2 regions of the Streptomyces sp. NBC_01808 genome follow, and region 1 is predicted to be linked to the other one. Evidence: riboswitches for the same ligand, from Rfam matches in the RefSeq annotation. Region 1 holds a riboswitch; the other holds the start of a gene.
The links. Region 1 has a riboswitch for cyclic di-AMP ahead of OG946_RS12745 (transglycosylase family protein). Riboswitches for the same ligand answer to the same signal wherever they lie in the genome.
Positions count from the first base shown of each region.

Region 2: another riboswitch for cyclic di-AMP. It lies ahead of OG946_RS27615 (transglycosylase SLT domain-containing protein); the one in region 1 lies ahead of OG946_RS12745 (transglycosylase family protein).

Region 1 covers NZ_CP109072.1:3,000,185-3,005,173, forward strand. The annotation lists gene OG946_RS12735 (LCP family protein) at 1-619, opposite strand, end outside; gene OG946_RS12740 (UDP-glucose dehydrogenase family protein) at 720-2,060, shown strand; gene OG946_RS12745 (transglycosylase family protein) at 2,146-3,360, opposite strand; cyclic di-AMP (ydaO/yuaA leader) riboswitch at 3,364-3,556, opposite strand; gene OG946_RS12750 (dipeptidase) at 3,788-4,989, opposite strand, start outside.
Region 2 covers NZ_CP109072.1:6,219,533-6,224,521, forward strand. The annotation lists gene OG946_RS27610 (glycosyl hydrolase) at 1-1,175, shown strand, start outside; gene OG946_RS27615 (transglycosylase SLT domain-containing protein) at 1,296-2,048, opposite strand; cyclic di-AMP (ydaO/yuaA leader) riboswitch at 2,052-2,212, opposite strand; gene OG946_RS27620 (L-serine ammonia-lyase) at 2,718-4,100, opposite strand; gene glyA (serine hydroxymethyltransferase) at 4,224-4,989, opposite strand, start outside.

The sequences.
Region 1 (4,989 bases):
GGACGAGCATCATCGTGTCGCTGCGCTGCGCGCCCGGCTTCCAGGTGTGCTCCCCGGCGCCGTCGCCGGTGAGCGGGAGGTCGGAGCGGGCGTCGACGCCGACGAGAAGGTACGTTTCGCCGCCCTTGGACGGCGCCGGCCGGTGCTTTTCCGGCACGTTCGTCGGGAAGGCGTTCGGGATGCGGTCGACGCGTCCCGTGTAGTGCTCGTACGCCCACCAGAGGCCGCCGGCGACCATGAGCACGCCGGCGAAGAGCATGATCACGGCGCCGAGGAGCACCTTGCGGCCGCGGCGCATGCGGCGGCGGGGCGCGGCGTGGGAGGGGGCGCCGGCGGGGTCTTCGGGGTCGTCCGGGCCGGCCGGGTCGACGGGGCCGGTCGCCGGATCGGCCGCCGGGTCTGCAAGCGGGTCACGGCCGTCGGGTCCCTTGGGCCCGTCCCCCGCTGCACCCGGCGCTCCCGGTGCCCCCTGCGCGCCCGGCGCGAACGCCGCGTCCACGTACGCCGCGTGCGCCGCCGTCGACGTGTCCCCGGCGTACGGCGCCTCCGGTTCGCGGGCGCGCGGCGTACCGGGCTCGTCGGTTCCGCTGCCCGCTCCGTCCAGATGCTGCCTCGCCACGGTCCCACTCCTTTTCGTGCACGGTCATGAGTCAGACTCCGCACCCGGGCCCATGGTTGCCCAGGTGGGTGTGTCGGAGCCCGCCGTTATGCTCGGGACCATGACCTTGAAGATCACCGTGATCGGCACCGGCTACCTCGGGGCCACGCACGCCGCCGCGATGGCCGAGCTGGGCTTCGACGTGCTCGGCCTCGACGTGGTCGAGGAAAAGGTCGAGCTGCTGTCCACCGGCAGGGTGCCGATGTACGAGCCGGGCCTGGAAGACCTGCTGCGCACGCACGTCTCCGGGGTCGAGGGCTCGTCCGGCCGGCTGCGTTTCACGACGTCGTACGCGGAGGCGGCGGCCTTCGGCGACGTGCACTTCGTCTGTGTCAACACGCCGCAGAAGCAGGGCGAGTACGGCTGCGACATGAGCTACGTCGACGCCGCGATCGACACCCTGGCGCCCCTCCTCGACCGCCCCTGTCTGGTGGTCGGGAAGTCGACGGTGCCGGTGGGCTCCGCGGCCCGGCTGGCGCGCCGGCTGGCCGAGCTGGCCCCGGCGGGCGAGCAGGCCGAGCTGGCGTGGAACCCGGAGTTCCTGCGCGAGGGCTTCGCCGTCGAGGACACCCTGCGCCCCGACCGTATCGTCGTGGGCGTGGCGAGCGACCGCGCCGAGAAGGTGCTGCGCGAGGTGTACGCCGCGCCGCTGGACTCCGGCACGCCGTTCGTGGTCGCCGACTACCCCACCGCCGAGCTGGTGAAGACGGCCGCCAACTCCTTCCTCGCCACGAAGATCTCGTTCATCAACGCCATGGCCGAAATCTGCGAGGCCGCGGGCGGCGACGTCGTCAAGCTGGCCGAGGCGATCGGCTACGACGACCGGATCGGCAAGAAGTTCCTGCGCGCCGGGATCGGCTTCGGCGGCGGCTGCCTGCCCAAGGACATCCGCGCGTTCATGGCCCGCGCCGGCGAACTCGGCGTCGACCAGGCGCTGACGTTCCTCCGCGAGGTCGACTCGATCAACATGCGCCGCCGCGCCCACATGGTCGAACTCGCCCGCGAAGCCTGTGGCGGGACCTTCCTGGGCCGCCGGATCGCCGTCCTGGGCGCCGCGTTCAAGCCCGACTCCGACGACGTGCGCGACTCCCCCGCGCTCAACGTCGCCGGGCAGATCCACCTCCAGGGCGGCCAGATCACCGTCTACGACCCGAAGGGCATGGACAACGCCCGCCGCGTCTTCCCCACCCTGCGCTACGCCGAGTCGGCGGAGGACGCGCTGCGCGGCGCCGACCTCGTGCTGCACCTCACCGAGTGGCCCGAGTTCCGCGCCCTCGACGCCGGGCAGCTCGCGCACGTCGTCTCCCGGCCGCATCTGATCGACGGCCGGAACACGCTCGACCCGGTGCCGTGGCGCGCCGCGGGCTGGACGTTCCGCGCGATGGGCCGCCCGGCGGCGTAGCGCACGCCGGGGCGGCTCCGGGACGCCGGACACGGCGAACCCCCCGTTCCGCCGGAAACGGGGGGCTGCGCCGTGCGGGGGACCCTCAGATGGAGACGCCGTTGTCGCGCAGGTACGCGACCGGGTCGACGTCCGAACCGTAGTCCGGGCTGGTGCGCACCTCGAAGTGCAGGTGCGGCCCGGTGGAGTTGCCGGTGGAGCCGGAGAGACCGATCTGGTCGCCGGCGCCCACGCTCTGGCCCACGCTCACCGAGGTGGACGACAGGTGGGCGTACTGGCTGTAGCGGCCGTCGTCGTGCTTGATCACGACGGCGATGCCGTACGCGCCGCCGTCGGCGCCGTTGCCGGCCTTGACGACGGTGCCGGAGGTGACGGCCTTGACCGGGGTGCCGGTGCCGGCGGAGAAGTCGACACCGGTGTGGTAACCGCTGGACCACGAGCCGCCCGCGGCCCGGTACGCGGTGGAGAGACCCGCGTCGACCGGGGCGGAGAACCCGCCCGCAGGAGCGGCCTCGGCGGACTGCTCCTCCTGCTGCGGCTCCTCGGCCGCCAGCTTCTCCTCCTGCGCGGAGGACGGCTGGGCCGACGTGGTCTCCGGCTCGTCCAGGGTGACCTCTTCGCCGCCGTCGAACTCGTACTCCTGACCGGGGAAGATCAGGTCCGGGTCGTCGCCGATGACGTCCTTGTTGCCCTCGTAGATCGTCTGCCAACCGCCCGCGATGCCGTGCTTGCGCGCAATGTCCCACAGGGTGTCACCGGAGACGACGGTGTAGTTGCCGGCCTTCTCGTACTTCTTCTCCGGCGCCTTCTCCTGCTTCGGGGCCTCGTCCTTGGCGGCCTGCTCGGCGGGCTGCCCGGACTCGGTCTGCGCCTCGGGCTCGCTCTTCTCGCCACCGCCGGTGGAGAGGTCCGGGGCGGGGCCGCCCTGGGTGAGCCCGGCCTGCACCGAGCAGACCGGCCAGGCGCCGGGGCCCTGCGAGGCGAGGACCTTCTCGGCGATCTCGATCTGCTGCTCCTTGGTGGCCTGGTCGGCGCGCGGCGCGTACTGCGTGCCGCCGTAGCCCTCCCAGGTGCTCTGCACGAACTGCAGGCCGCCGTAGAAGCCGTTGCCGGTGTCGATGCTCCAGTCGCCGCCGCTCTCGCACTGGGCCACGCGGTCCCAGGTGTCGACGGAGGCGGCCTGGGCGTGGCCGCCGGCGATGAGCGGAATGGCGACGCCGGCGCTGCCGGCGGTGACGATGAGGGCCCTGCTGCCCCGGGCTATCCGGCCCAGGCGACGGTGACGTCCGCGTGCGGACATGGACATGCTCCTCTCCGACGCCTGCGAGGTGAGCTGTCGGGTTCGAGCTGGAGATGCCCGGCCATGCGGAGCATGGCTTCACCCCAAGCCTCCCCGCGCTTGCGCGCGGTGCGGCACTTACCTGGGTCCCCCGCTCCTGCCGTGAAAGCTCAAGTGCCTGCCCGTCGCCGCCGACAGGATTCGGCGTTACGGCGACGAGGTACCCGCATCGGTGGCGCGAGCACGGCGAGCACCGTAATCACACAGCCGAAAACAGAACAAGCTGCGAACCGTCATCAAGGCCGTTCCCCACATCACATCGGAATCAGCCCGACAATCGCCCCATCCCGTGCCACTCCTCAATTCCCCCTCTCCGGTGGAGACTTGTCGACACAAGAGGAGTCGGACACATCGCCTCATGACGTGAGAATTCTGTGAGTGACTTATGTCACTCTGCTCGCCCCTGGACCTTCGCGGGGCCGTCGAGCTGTTCGATGGTGGCGATCGACGGGCCGCGCCGAGCGGCCACTTCGCGCGCCGCCGCCTCGGCGTCGCGCAACACCCGCAGCGCGTTGACCCACAGCAGCCTGGCCAGGTCTTCTTCCGACCAACGGCGGTGCAGCAGTTCGGCGACGAGATGCGGATAACCGGCCACGTCGGCGAGGTCCTCCGGCGTGAACGGCGTGCCGTCGAAGTCGCCACCGATACCGATATGGTCGATTCCCGCCACTTCGCGCATATGATCCAGGTGATCCGCCACGGTCGCGGCCGTCACCTGCGGCCGCGGGTGCGCCTCCTCGAACGCACGCCGCACGCGGACCGCTTCGTCGTCCGCGCCGAACGGGTCGAGGCCGCGGGCGGTCATGTGCTCGTCCACCTCCGCGGTCCACGCCACGGCGGCGGGCAGGACGAACTTCGGCACGAACGTGACCATCGCCACGCCGCCGTTGGCGGGGAGCATTTCCAGCACATCATCCGGAATGTTGCGCGGGTGGTCACACACGGCGCGAGCGGATGAATGGGAGAAAACGACCGGCGCCTCGGTGACGCGCAGCGCGTGGCGCATGGTCGAGGGCGCCACGTGGGAGAGGTCGACGAGCATGCCGACCCGGTTCATCTCGCGCACCACCTCCTCACCGAAGGCGGTGAGCCCGCCGTGCCGCGGCTCGTCGGTGGCGGAGTCGGCCCAGTCGGTGTTGTCGTTGTGCGTGAGCGTCATGTAGCGCACGCCGAGCCGGCGGAAGGCGCGGAGGGTGGCGAGCGAGTTGGCGATGGAGTGCCCGCCCTCGGCCCCCATCAGCGAGGCGATCCGCCCGTCGGCCCGCGCCGCCTCCACCTCGTCGGCGGTCACGGCGAGCCGCAGCTCCCCGGGATAGCGGTCCACGAGCCGGCGCACCACGTCGATCTGCTCCAGACACGCGCTCACGGCGGCGTCCCCGGCCAGCTCGGCGCTCACGTACACGGACCAGAACTGCGCCCCCACCCCGCCGGCCCGCAGCCGCGGGAGGTCGGTGTGCAGCCGCGCGCTCTGGTCGACGGCGATGTCGCGCCGGTCGATGTCGTACGTCACCTGCTCGCGCAGGGCCCAGGGAAGGTCGTTGTGCCCGTCGACGACGGGATGCGCCCGCAGCACCTCGCGCGCACGCGCGA
Region 2 (4,989 bases), 3.2 Mb from region 1:
CGTACGGCCAGAAGGTCGCGTCGCTGCAGCTCAACGGCGAGGGCGCGGGCGACGTCACCCTCGCCGCCACCGACACCTTCAGCACCGTGGCCGCCGGCAAGGTGCTGCTCCAGGAGGGCGCCGACACGATCACGATCGTGAACAACTGGGGCTGGTACGAGATCGATGCCATCAGCCTCAGCCCGAGCGAGCCCCGCCCGCCGCACCAGGTCTCCGGCGTCCCCGTCGACCCGCAGGCCACCCCGGAGGCCCGGGCGCTGATGAGCTACCTCACCGCGGGCTACGGCGAACACATCCTCAGCGGCCAGCAGGACGCGGCCTCCATCCGCTGGCTGGAGGAGAACGTCGGCCGCGCCCCGGCCGTGGCCGGCCACGACATGATGGATTACTCCCCCAGCCGCGTCGAGCGCGGCACCACCTCCACCGAGGTCGAGAACGCCCTCGCCTGGGACGAACGCGGCGGCATCACCACGTTCGTCTGGCACTGGAACGCCCCCGCCGGCCTCATCGACGAACCCGGCAAGGAGTGGTGGCGCGGTTTCTACACCGACGCGACGACCTTCGACGTGGCCGCGGCGCTCGCCGACCCGCAGTCCGAGGAGTACGCACTGCTGCTGCGCGACATCGACGCCATCGCGGCAGAGCTGAAGCGGCTGCAGGACGCGGGCGTCCCGGTGCTGTGGCGCCCGCTGCACGAGGCCGAGGGCGGCTGGTTCTGGTGGGGCGCCAAGGGCCCCGGGCCGGCCAAGGAGCTGTGGCGGCTGATGTACGAGCGCATGACCGGCCACCACGGGCTGCACAACCTCATCTGGGTGTGGAACTCCGTCGACCCGGCCTGGTATCCCGGCGACGACGTCGTCGACGTCATCAGCGCCGACACCTACCCCCCGATCGGCGACCACGGACCGGCCAGCGGTACGTACGACAAGCTGGTCGACCTCGTCGGCGACAAGAAGCTCGTCGCCATGACCGAGACGGGCTCCATCCCCGACCCGGACCTGCTGCGGACCTACGAGGCGGACTGGAGCTGGTTCACCACCTGGAGCGGCGAGTTCATCGACGACGGCGAGCACAACCCGCTGCCGTTCCTCAGGAAGGTGTACGAGGACGACTACGTCATCACGCTCGACGAACTGGGCGACTGGCGCTCCCACCCCCCGGCCAGGACCCGCTGAACCCAGGTCGGCGCACGAGGCGCTCCCCGGCCTGGCGGGTCCGCTGCCGGTCCTCGTTCGGCGGGGCGGGCCGCAGGCCGCGGAGAGCGCCGGTGAGGACACCGGCGCTCTCCGGTTGTGTCAGTACGGCCCGTAGACGTTGTCGATCGACCCGTACCGGTCGGCCGCGTAGTTGCACGCGGCGGTGATGTTGGCGACCGGGTCGTAGCTGTCGGTCGAGGTGCCGGGTACGTGGTAGGCCTCGAAGGTGGGAGCGATGACCTGGAGCAGGCCCTTGGAGGGCGTGCCGTTCACGGCGTTGATATCCCAGTTGTTGATGGCCTGCGGGTCGCCCCCGGACTCCCGCATGATGTTGCGGTAGATACCGTCGTAGGTCCCGGGGATGCCGTGCTCGGCCATGATGTCGAGCGACTCCCGGATCCAGCCGTCGAGGTTGTCCGGGTAGCTCGTGACGGACGCGCTGGCGGTCTTCAGGCCCGACTCGGATTCCTTCGAGTCGCTCGTGTCGGCCTTGCCGCCGAGCGCGAGTTCAAGGCCGGGGAGGATGAAGTGCGGGTTGTCGCCGACGGCCTCGCGGTTGTCTTCGTACAGCTTCTTCCAGCCGCCGCGTACGCCTTCCCTGTCGGCAATCTTCGCCAGGGAATCTCCGGCGACCACGGCATACGTGGCCGCTGCCGCGCCGGTGGTCGCCGCGGCGGGGGCCTCGGCGCGTACGCCGCTCTGGGGGGCGGACGCGGGGACGGAGCCGGCCGCGGATGCCGAGGACGCGCCGATCAGCGGGGCGGCGATCGCGACGCCGCTGACGCCGGCGAAAGTGATGCCGCGGCTGATCAGACGCAGCTTGGGACGGCGATGCTTACCTCTTGCGGGCATGGGTCTTTCTCCTCCTGCGCCTACGAGGTGAGCTGTCGGGTTCGGGCTGGAGATGCCCGGCCGCACGACGGTGCGACTTCACCCCAAGCCGTTCCGGAATCCGGACCGGCGACTTACCTATGGGTCCCCCGCTCCTGCCGTGTGTCATTAGGGAACGGTTTCCGGATGGCGGCAGGATTCGGCGTCCACCCGGCTGGCGGAGACTTAAGCATGTCTTTCCGGTCCGGACAAGCTGCGGAACTCGTTCGGCCAATACGAGAGCGGCTCCGGGACCGGGTGAGTGCCGCAGCGGAAAGCGGAGAGGGCGGCAACTCGCTTTCGGAACAAGGAAACTGTGAATTCCCACCGACGCCGCCCGCGGCCGAACGTGATTCGCGTCACCGGACGGAGCGGGCCAATCGGTCAGGAGCGCGGGGCAATCGGGGGCGAATGCTTCAAATAGGGCGTATTGCCCGTCAGGGAATATCCGACAAGTCCGTTTGTTCTTGGTCGTTCGATGCCGCGTATGCGCGGCCGGAATTCACGAATCCGTAGCGGGAACCCGGCTCGCCTGCGGGGGCAGCGGGGCGACAACTGGCCAAAGGAAATGACCCTTTCGGAGTCGCCGCTGAATTGCGGGCGGAGGGTGAGCAGTTGGAGTGTGCGGGCGGAAAGCCCTCGCCAACTCCCTCAGCACTCCACCACGTTGACCGCGAGACCGCCGCGGGCCGTCTCCTTGTACTTGACCTTCATGTCCGCGCCCGTCTCCTTCATCGTCTTGATGGCCTTGTCGAGGGAGACGAAGTGCTGGCCGTCGCCGCGCAGTGCCATGCGGGCCGCCGTGATGGCCTTGACCGCCGCCATGCCGTTGCGTTCGATGCACGGGATCTGGACCAGGCCGCCGATCGGGTCGCAGGTCAGGCCCAGGTTGTGTTCGATGCCGATCTCCGCGGCGTTCTCCACCTGCTCCGGGGTGCCGCCGAGGATCTCGGCGAGGCCGCCGGCGGCCATGGAGCAGGCGGAGCCCACCTCGCCCTGGCAGCCGACCTCCGCGCCGGAGATGGAGGCGTTCTCCTTGAAGAGCATGCCGATCGCGCCCGCCGCGAGGAGGAAGCGGACCGCGGTGTCGTCGTCCGCGCCGGGGACGAAGTCCGCCGCGTAGTGGAGCACCGCGGGGATGATGCCCGCCGCGCCGTTGGTGGGGGCGGTGACGACGCGGCCGCCGGCGGCGTTCTCCTCGTTGACCGCCATCGCGTAGAGGGTGACCCACTCCATCGCGTGCGCCGCCGGGTCGCCCGCCGCGCGGAGCTGGCGGGCCTCGCCTGCGGCGCGGCGGCGGACCTTCAGCCCGCCGGGGAGGATGCCCTCGCGGCTGGTGCCGCGGGCGACGCACTCGCGCATGACCCGCCAGATCTCCAGCAGCCCGGCGCGGATCTCCGCCTCCGTGCGCCAGGCGCGCTCGTTCTCCAGCATCAGCGAGGAGAGCGACAGGCCCGTCTCGCGGGTGCGGCGCAGCATCTCGTCCGCGGTACGGAACGGGTGCTTCAGCACGGTGTCGTCGAGCTTGATCCGGTCCTCGCCGACCGCCTCCTCGTCGACGACGAAGCCGCCGCCCACCGAGTAGTACGTCTTCTCCAGCAGCGTCCCGCCGTCCGCGTCGTACGCGGCCAGCGTCATGCCGTTCGCGTGGTACGGCAGCGAGCGGCGGCGGTGCAGGACGAGGTCGGCGGAGGCGTCGAAGGGGATCTCGTGGTCGCGCCCTATCTCGGCGCCCAGCAGGTGCAGCCGCCCGGTGCCGCGGATGCGCTCCACCTCGCCCCCGGCCCACTCGATGTCGACGGTGCGCGGCGAGTGGCCCTCCAGACCGAGGAGTACGGCCTTGGGGGTGCCGTGGCCGTGGCCGGTGGCGCCCAGGGAGCCGAAGAGTTCGGCGCGTACGGCGGCGGTGTGGGCCAGCAGGCCCTCGTTCTTCAGCCGGCGCGCGAACATCCGGGCCGCCCGCATCGGGCCGACCGTGTGCGAGCTCGACGGGCCGATGCCGATCGAGAAGAGGTCGAAGACGGAGATGGCCACTTGGGACTCCCTTGTCCTTGCGTGGGGCGTGCGCGTGCGTGGTGCGGGTGGTGACGGGTTGCGCACGGCCCCGGGGCCCGGACGCCCGCCGCCTCCAAGCGCCGGGCCGCCGGGCCGTACGGGCTACAGGCCGGGGTACAGCGGGTGCTTCTGCGCCAGGGCGGTGACCCGGGCGGCGAGTGCGGCCGTCTTCCCCTCGTCGAAGCCGGGCTTGAGGGCTTCGGCGATGACGTCGGCGACCTCCTCGAAGTCCGCGGCGGTGAAGCCGCGGGTGGCCAGTGCGGGCGAGCCGATGCGCAGGCCGGAGGTGACCATGGGCGGGCGGGGGTCGTTCGGGACCGCGTTGCGGTTGACGGTGATGCCGATGTCGTGGAGCCGGTCCTCGGCCTGCTGGCCGTCCAGCTCGGACGCGCGCAGGTCGACCAGGACCAGGTGGACGTCCGTACCGCCGGAGAGCACGGAGACGCCTGCCGCGCGGGCGTCGTCCCGCAGCAGCCGCTCGGCCAGGATGCGGGCGCCGTCCAGCGTGCGCTGCTGCCGCTCGCGGAACTCCCCGGACGCGGCGATCTTGAACGACACCGCCTTGGCCGCGATCACGTGCTCCAGCGGGCCGCCCTGCTGGCCGGGGAAGACCGCCGAGTTGATCTTCTTGGCGAGGGCCTGGCGGGAGAGGATGACGCCGCCGCGCGGGCCGCCGAGGGTCTTGTGCGTCGTGGTGGTGACGATGTCCGCGTACGGCACGGGGTTGGGGTGCAGGCCCGCCGCGACCAGACCGGCGAAGTGCGCCATGTCGACCATCAGCAGCGCGTCGACCTCGTCGGCGATCCGGCGGAAGCCGGCGAAGTCGAGCTGCCGCGGGTACGCCGACCAGCCCGCGATGATCAGCTTC